4 regions of the Paenibacillus sp. SEL1 genome follow, and region 3 is predicted to be linked to each of the others. Evidence: riboswitches for the same ligand, from Rfam matches in the RefSeq annotation. Region 3 holds a riboswitch; each other region holds the start of a gene.
What was found. A riboswitch is a leader RNA that binds a small molecule or an ion and turns the genes downstream of it on or off. The one in region 3 is predicted to bind thiamine pyrophosphate.
Positions count from the first base shown of each region.

Region 1 (2,202 bases), 340 kb from region 3:
CGTTCGGAATGCCGAAACGGAAAAATATCGACTTGGCTTCCGCATTTGGGAGCTATCCACGCATTTGTCCCAAAGTGACGAGCCGGCGGTGCTGTTACAACCTGCAATGGAAGGACTACGTGACCGTCTGGGGGAGACGGTCAGCTTGTACTTACGAGACGGCAGCATGCGTATTCGCATACAAGCCGTGCAGAGCAATCAGGCGATCCGCAGGGTCGCGCCTGTAGGTGCGCGTATGCCGCTGGCTGTAGGGGCCTCCAGCAAGGTGCTGGCGGCCTTTATGCCGCCGCAGGAGCTGGAAGCCCTGCTAAGCGGGGATGAATGGCCGCCCTCAGTAGACCCGGAGGTCTATAAAGCCCAGCTGCAGGACATTCGCGAGAAGGGCTATGCGACCAGCTATGAAGAACGGGAGCCAGGGGCTGCTGCTGTGGCAGCGCCAATTGTGAACCGGAAGGGACAGGTCACTGCGGCTTTATCTGTATCCGGCCCGGTCAGTCGACTTGCACCCGAGACGCTACATGACTTTGCTCCGATTTTGATCGAAGCGGCGAAGGAAATGGGGCTTATGCTCCCGTAACAAGAATGAACACAGTTGAAGCAAGCAGAGTGATTTGATGGGGAACGTCTCCTTGGTAAAGGGAACCTAAAGGGGTTGCCAAAGCCATAAATTTGAAGTAGTCTGGTAAGGAAGGTGGGATGTCTGTTATATCCGCCTCATGTGAATAGAAGTATCACAGTTACTGGGGGAGCCTGTAATGCCGGGCTGAGATGGAATCGTGCAAGATTCCGGACCCTTTGCACCTGATCTGGATCATACCAGCGTAGGGAAGTAATCGGCCATTGAAATGTATACGCGGCTGCTGTCTTCAGTGGCGCATTGGAATGGATTATTCCATATGCGCATTGTCTGGATAGCTGCCTCGTTAGATTAGCCGGTTCCCTGGGGAACCGGCTTTTTTGCATAGATCAGCGCCACCCTGGGAATGGTTCCGGATCGGTGTGTCATTTCATCGAAACGGGAGGAATGGACAATGAAGTCGACAGAAGCAGAAGGAACAAAAAAAGTTGAGGTAGAGAAGACAAGCGGGGAGCAAGCCAGTGGGGTAACGCCCTTTCCAGGAAGCCGTAAGGTATATATTCAAGGCTCGCGGCCGGACATTGCCGTGCCAGAGCGCGAAATTGCTCTTCATCCTACACATACGCCGCAGGGCACGGAGCATCATGAGCCATTGCGTGTATATGATACAAGCGGTCCCATGACCGACGAAGCCTATCAGGTCGATATCCGTCAGGGCCTGCCTCCATTACGGCGAGCTTGGGCACTGGAACGGGGCGATGTGGAGGCTTACGAGGGACGCGCCGTCCAGCCGGAGGATAATGGACTGAAACCTGGCTCCAAACGGGAGACAGTGGAATTTCCCGGCGTGACCAATCGTCCGCTTCGTGCTTCGCAAGGGCGTACAGTGACGCAAATGCATTATGCGCGGCAAGGGATCATTACGCCCGAAATGGAATTTGCGGCGATCCGCGAAGGGGTGGAGCCTGAGTTTGTACGGCAGGAGTTGGCGGCTGGACGAGCCATTTTGCCTTCGAATATCAATCACCCGGAAAGTGAGCCAATGGTCATTGGGCGTCATTTTCACGTGAAGATCAATGCGAACATTGGTAATTCTGCGGTTACCTCCTCCATCGAGGAGGAAGTGGAGAAAATGACTTGGGCTGTGCGTTGGGGCTCGGATACGGTTATGGACCTGTCCACAGGCCGTAATATCCATACAACACGTGAATGGATCATTCGGAATTCTCCTGTACCGATTGGGACTGTGCCGCTGTATCAGGCACTTGAAAAGGTGAACGGTGAAGCAGAGGCGCTGACATGGGAGTTGTATCGCGATACGCTGATTGAGCAGGCGGAGCAGGGAGTGGACTATTTTACAATTCATGCGGGTGTATTGCTGCGGTATATTCCGATGACGGCGAATAGAATGACGGGAATTGTGTCCCGGGGCGGGTCAATCATGGCAGCCTGGTGCCTTGCGCACCATCAGGAGAATTTTTTGTATACACATTTTGAAGAAATTTGCGAAATTATGAAAGCCTATGATGTGGCCTTTTCTCTCGGGGATGGTCTACGTCCAGGTAGTATCTATGATGCGAATGATGAAGCACAGTTTGCAGAGCTGGAAACGTTGGGCGAGCTAA
Region 1 is NZ_CM137723.1:2,817,677-2,819,878, forward strand. Features, by position in the region: gene ACYCSE_RS12915 (IclR family transcriptional regulator) at 1-577, shown strand, start outside; TPP riboswitch at 733-845, shown strand; gene thiC (phosphomethylpyrimidine synthase ThiC) at 1,032-2,202, shown strand, end outside.
Region 1: linked by a shared signal. The riboswitch ahead of thiC (phosphomethylpyrimidine synthase ThiC) and the one ahead of ACYCSE_RS11355 (ABC transporter substrate-binding protein) in region 3 are both predicted to bind thiamine pyrophosphate.

Region 2 (2,202 bases), 1.8 Mb from region 3:
CAGCAATGATCATGGCATCCACCAGTTCGCGGTTCAGTGTACCGATGTTTAACACGACGGCGCCTGCTATTTTTGCCATATCTGCTACTTCCTCGGGTGCATAGGCCATCACCGGGGAGGCGCCCAATGCATACAGACCGTTGGCCGTAAAGTTGGTGACTACCACATTGGTCATATTGTGAACGAGGGGTTTGCTGTTTTGTACCTTCGTCAGGAGATCCGAATAACTTTTTTTCCATGTACTCATAATGATTATCCTCTCTATAGTTGGTGGTTCAACAGGGCATTAAACGTACTTCACACATCGAATCGCCAGGCTGACTATTCCAAGACCGCTGCCTGCATCTGGACCGGCCATTCTTCCTGCTTATAAGCCATATCCCAGAACTTATATTCCAGCTGGCAGCTCAGTATAAAATGCTCAATCATCCGCTCCCGCTCAGCAGCCGTTGCGTCTTCCGCCCAAGCATCTACACGTTCTCGGAACTTGAGTGTTGTATCATCAAGCTGATCTCCATAGAAGCCCATCCATTCATAGAACGGATGAGACTCATCCGGCTTTACTTCATCCAGCAGCCTGCGACCAATCTCGGCATACGTCCACATACATGGCAGCAGCACAGCCAAGATCTCGCCCAGGCTGCCCTCATGCGCAACCGTCAGCATGTGACGGATATAGTGATGAGCCGACGGAGCGAGCGGATATCCCTGCAACTCTTCATAGCTCACCCCTGCGACAGCACAGAAATTTTGATGCGGATGAACCTCACTGTGGAGAATAAAAGAGATTTGTTCATTAAATACAGCCATGTCCTCCCGATTTGTGCATTTGGAGATTGCGATGCCGTATATCCGCATGTAAGCGTTCAAATATTCAAAGTCCTGTTTTACATAGTGAATCAGCTGTCCCCTTGTCAAACTTCCTTCAGCAATACCTCTCACAAAGGGGTGCTCAAAAATCGCTTGAAAGATGCCGTCCGCCTGCCGACGGAGTTCTTGTGTAAAACTCAATTTCCCCACCTCCATTAAATTGAAGAGCAAGAAGTCCTGTAAGAATATAATTCCGGAACAACGCTAAAAAGCCGCCCCGGAAAAATGGGAGCGGCTTCAACAATAGGCTCAATACGCAAAAAAACGTTTGAAACCTTATATACGAAGGCTCCACTTTCCTACGCTAGTACGAACTAGATCAGGTTCAAAGGGTCCAAGATACGTTCTTGTCTCAGCCATAGCGGCTCCCCTAGTGGACTTCTATTCTTTTGACTATTACTGTACATACGTTCATACGCTATGTCAAACATAGTGTGCAAAATATGAAATTTCCTCTAGTTAGGTGTTTTGGGCTTAGTGAGGGTGATGAATTACATTTTCCACAGCTTTGACCTTGGCATATTCCGGTTTCCACATTGCAACTCGTATAGCTTGTTCCACATCTGAAATGTGCGCCTGAGCTACCTGATCCTGTATCGCGGCTTTTGCAACCGCAATCGCAACAGCGTACGAAACTTCGCGTAATTTTCGGATATGAGGGAGTAGTGCACCACCAGGCGTATTCGAATCTACACCATTGGCAACAGCTACTGCTGCCGCTGTAAACATCGCAGGGGTAATCCTTTTGGCTTTAACCACAATCGCACCCAGACCCAGTCCCGGAAAAACAAAGGCATTGTTCGCCTGTCCAATCTCAAATTTCGTACCGTTATAGGTGACGGGCTCAAAAGGACTTCCGGTTGCAATCAGTGCTTTGCCATCGGTCCACCGGATCAAATCCTCGGGTACTGCTTCTGCAAGGTTTGTAGGATTGGACATGGGCATAATGATCGGGCGTTCTACATGTTTCGCCATCTCCTTGATGATCTCTTCAGAAAAGGCACCTGCTACACCGGAAGTTCCAATCAATATCGTAGGCTTCACCTGACGGATGACCTCTAGCAGTGGTATTTTGCCGTCACCCGATCGGGTCCATGAGCTGACTTCATCCTTTTTGCGCACATACGGTTTCTGATACTCCAATACGTCTTCCATATCTTCCATTAACAGCCCGCGATAATCAAAGGCCCAAAAGGACTTGAAGGAATCTTCTGCGGAAAGGCCGTCCTCGATCATAGCACCCCGAATTTGATCAGCATTACCGATTCCTGCTGCCCCTGGACCGAAAACAAGTATTTTTTGTTCACGCAGCGGAGTCTTGGTGATACCCAC
Region 2 is NZ_CM137723.1:698,478-700,679, reverse strand. Features, by position in the region: gene thiM (hydroxyethylthiazole kinase) at 1-247, opposite strand, end outside; gene tenA (thiaminase II) at 322-1,011, opposite strand; TPP riboswitch at 1,150-1,252, opposite strand; gene ACYCSE_RS03135 (NAD-dependent malic enzyme) at 1,345-2,202, opposite strand, start outside.
Region 2: linked by a shared signal. The riboswitch ahead of tenA (thiaminase II) and the one ahead of ACYCSE_RS11355 (ABC transporter substrate-binding protein) in region 3 are both predicted to bind thiamine pyrophosphate.

Region 3 (2,202 bases):
CAAAAGAGTAGTCATTCACTTAAATTATTTATGAAAAAATAATTAATTCTCTCAAAAATAAAAAAACCAGCAAACCTCCTAAAAAACTCGGAGATTCACTGGTTTATCCATTTATATTCTCATTATTTATTCCACACTTGGCGCTCCGTTTGCTGACCCACATACTCAATGCGAGTCGGATTCACGTCCAGAATGACATAATCGGGATCATCCGGTCCGGAAAACCATTCCTTCAAGGAATCGTTCCACACTTGTTTGCGCAGCCCTTCATCAGCTGTAATCTGGACAGTAGCCTCCACTTCTACGACTTCCTTTGTACCGCCAACTTCATAACCCAGCAGCAGATAAGCATTCGGATTATCCTTTAGCTCATCCACTTTATGCGTTTTGCGATCTGTCGCCAGATGAATGTTCATTCCATCGTTAAAAAGGGCCATATAGCGTACTTTCGGTTTGCCACCCTCTACCGTACCTAACGAGCAAAATTTGTTGTTATCCAAAGCCTTCACAATGGCTTGTTCTAGTTGGCTACGATCCAATGTTTCCGTTTTACCCACAGTACAACAACTCCTTTTCACGAATTAGAATCCTCTACGGCCATGCCATTGGGCACCAGTCCATCTGAATATACCTACGCAGCTGTTCTGAAAATAACATGACCCGATCGAATCGGATTGATGCATGCTCATTTTCAGATCAAAGCTCACAGTAAAAGTGTACCCTGTCGTTCGGCAAATGAACCGTCATCTCTTCCTCCATGCTGGACAGACCCGCATTCAAGGCATATAATCTTCGTAGTAAACCCGAATAAATGAACCCATTAAACCATACAATGCCAGGGGTGCTGGAATCGGCCGGCTGAGAGTGTGTCCCAAGACACTGACCCTTACAACCTGATCTGGGTAATGCCAGCGTAGGAATGCTTAAGCAAGATGTGCCTTTTTTACATAGGACCATCCCTTACTTTGGTATATACAAGCGCAAGCGTCCCGGAACCTCGGGGCGCTTTTTTTGTTGAAGATTAAGTTGTTGGAAAGATCGCGTCCGGCAGATGTTATTTTTATGAAAATGGGGAACATAAGCTGTCTGATTGGACGGATAACGGGTAATTAAAGGAGAGAACACAACGATGAAGCGCATGAAAATGTTAAGCCTGGGACTGATCAGTCTGTGGCTCATGGCCTTGACCCTGACCGCTTGCGGTGGAAGTCCCTCCACATCCCAAGAAGCGGCTCCCGCTACCAACACTCAAACGTCTACTCCGGCAAAGGAGCTCAAAGATGTTAAAGTCGTGCTCGACTGGACACCCAATACGAATCATACGGGACTCTATGTTGCCAAGGACAAAGGATTTTACGAAAAAGCGGGTTTGAATGTCCAAATTATTCAACCTGGTTCAGGCGGAGCCGATCAAATGGTTGCCTCTAATGCTGCACCTTTTGGTATCAGCTACCAAGAAGGCGTCACACAGGCTCGTACGCAAGGCGTGCCGCTTGTATCCATCGCTGCGGTGATTCAGCATAATACCTCAGGCTTCGCAGCCCCAGTAGATCGCGGAATTAAGAGCCCCAAAGATTTTGAAGGTAAAAAATACGGCGGTTGGGGCTCTCCCGTAGAAGAAGCGGTCATGAAATCCATCATGGATTCAGACAAAGGCGATGTGAGCAAAGTGAAGATCGTCAACATGGGTAATGCAGACTATTTTACAGCCGTGAAGCGGGATATCGACTTTGCCTGGATTTTCTACGCATGGACTGGAATCGAAGCCCAGCTTCGAGGTGAGCCATTGGATATGCTGTATGTAAAAGATTATTCCAAAAGCCTCGATTACTATACACCTGTAATTGTGAGCAACGAACAGACAATAAAAAATGATCCAGAACTGGTAAAAGCGTTCATGAACGCTACCGCACAAGGCTATGAATACACTATCGCCCATCCAGAAGAAGCCGCGGACATCTTAAGCAAAGCTGTACCGGAGCTGGATAAAAAACTGGTACTTGCCAGCCAAAAATGGCTGAGCCCGCGTTATCAGGACGATGCCGCGCAATGGGGTGTGCAAAAAGCGGAGGTATGGCAAAACTATTCGGACTGGATGTACGAACGCAAGCTGCTCAGCAAGCCTTTGGAAGTGGATAAAGCCTTCACAAACGACTTCTTGCCCAAGCGTTGATCATTTGTTAAAACGCTAAATAAGACTGA
Region 3 is NZ_CM137723.1:2,475,998-2,478,199, reverse strand. Features, by position in the region: gene ACYCSE_RS11360 (pyridoxamine 5'-phosphate oxidase family protein) at 123-557, opposite strand; TPP riboswitch at 828-937, shown strand; gene ACYCSE_RS11355 (ABC transporter substrate-binding protein) at 1,130-2,173, shown strand.

Region 4 (2,202 bases), 2.7 Mb from region 3:
ACGGAAAGGGGTCACAAATCCTTCTGTACGGAATTCCACCGAAATACCCGACAAACGCTCCAGATCACAGACAAGCTCAGGGAATGCATCTCGACTTCTGCGAGCAAATCGTGCCAGCTCAGAGTCGGTGAACTCTTCACTTTCCGCTGCCAGCATTCCAACCGCTGCTCCTGAGGCTCCCTCACCCGGGATCAATCGTTCCAGCATGATCGTACTTCTTCCCTCCTTGGCCACATGATAAGCAATGGAACTGCCGATGACACCTCCACCTATGACCAAGCATTCAGCATGTCCTATCGCTCTTGCCTCTGTGTGTATCTTTAGCATTTGTTCCGTGTCTCCTCTCCATAAACCATTCTGCTTTCAACTTGCCTCTACTCTCGTTTTCTCGCTACAGGCTGTGAACTACAAGATCTGCCATTTGCCTATATTCCATCGCAGCTGCAACGGGCGACTCAGCCTCCCATATACCAGACATCACCGCAATACCGCTTGCTCCGGCCATGTAAAGCTCAGGGATATGGTACGGTTGTATGCCGCCCAGCGCGATCACCGGAATGTTCGACAGTCTGCAAATATGTTCAAGCTGAGCTAAACCCCGCGGTACAATACCGGGCTTACAATGGGTCTCATATACGTGACCATAAAGTACATAGTCTGCTCCTGCCTGCTCGGCAGTCTGCGCCTCCTCCAAGGAATGCACAGACACTCCACAGCGTGTACTCTTTGAAAGTAGGCTTTTCACATCCACAACAGGTAATCCATTAGCTGGTAGCTGGACGGTTCCAACCAAAGTAAGTAAAGCTACATCCACACGATCATTTACTACAATTTGTTGCAAAGGAACTTCCTGCTCCACCATGCTGCGAGTCAAAGAAAGCAATGCAGAGGCACCATTCTGTTTTAAACGTGCGTGTACATAATGAACATACGGACAAATCATAGCAGCCACTCGGGCGGCTTGTGCAAAAGTGCCCTTTTCCATCGAAATTGCGTGTAATTCGATTTTGTCTTCACCTCACATTGGATTAAAGGATCTAAGCTTAGCCAGCCACGTCTACCAGCAGTAATGAAAGGGGATTGTATGTGAATCCGTCTACGGAAGCTCGAACAACTTAAAGTGAACGAAACGCAAAAAAACCACTTCCCCAAGGAAGTGGTTTAACGAACGTCCAATAATCGAACGGACCATGATATCCGTATACGTGTATCGTCCCACGCACAAACAAAATAAAGATGGTGTTGCCTTGTTTGTACGGCGCTCACTTCCCTACGCTGGCATAACCCAGATCAGGTGCAAAGGGTCCGAAATCCATTTATTCCGTCTCAGCCGCATGGGCGGCTCCCCTAGTGTGACTATTTTATTGTATAAGCTAAAGATAGCTTAGCATATTTTCCTAATTCTGCAAACCCCACTTCGTGTGAAATCGCAGAACTGGATTTAACTGATTTTAGTTAACTTTACTTGACCACTCTTCCACATTCCACGTTTTGGTTACCCAATCCTCGTAAAAGTCCGGTTCGTGAGATACAAGCAATACGGTCCCTTTGTATTCCTTCAAGGCACGTTTCAGCTCATCCTTTGCTTTAACATCCAAGTGGTTGGTAGGCTCATCGAACAATACCCAGTTGCTTTCACGCATTAACAGTTTGCAAAGACGGACTTTAGCCTGTTCTCCACCACTAAGCGCAGATAGCGGACGTGTGATATGCTCATTTTTCAAACCGCAGCGCGCCAAATGCGCTCGTACTTCATGCTGGTTCAAATGCGGAAATTCATTCCACACATCGTCAATCGGTGTAATTTTCTCTGCCTTTACTTCCTGCTCAAAATAAGCGGGCTGCAAAAAATCACCTTGATAGGTTTTTCCACTGATTGGCGGAATTTTTCCCAATATGGTTTTGAGCAATGTCGATTTACCGACACCGTTGTAGCCGACAATTGCAATTTTTTCGCCACGTTCAATCGTCATGGACATCTTAGGCAAAAGGGCATGTGTATAACCAATCTCAAAATCAATACCCTCAAATACCGTCTTTCCGCTTGCACGTGCCTCTTTGAATTGAAAGGTTGGTTTTGCGGCTTCTTCAGGCTTATCAATACGTTCGATCCGATCAAGCTGCTTTTCACGGCTCTTTGCTCGGCCTGAGGTAGAAGCACGCGCTTTATTACGCTGAATAAAATCTTCCTGTTTCTTTATA
Region 4 is NZ_CM137723.1:5,174,992-5,177,193, forward strand. Features, by position in the region: gene thiO (glycine oxidase ThiO) at 1-327, opposite strand, end outside; gene ACYCSE_RS23615 (thiamine phosphate synthase) at 392-985, opposite strand; TPP riboswitch at 1,251-1,359, opposite strand; gene ACYCSE_RS23620 (ABC-F family ATP-binding cassette domain-containing protein) at 1,452-2,202, opposite strand, start outside.
Region 4: linked by a shared signal. The riboswitch ahead of ACYCSE_RS23615 (thiamine phosphate synthase) and the one ahead of ACYCSE_RS11355 (ABC transporter substrate-binding protein) in region 3 are both predicted to bind thiamine pyrophosphate.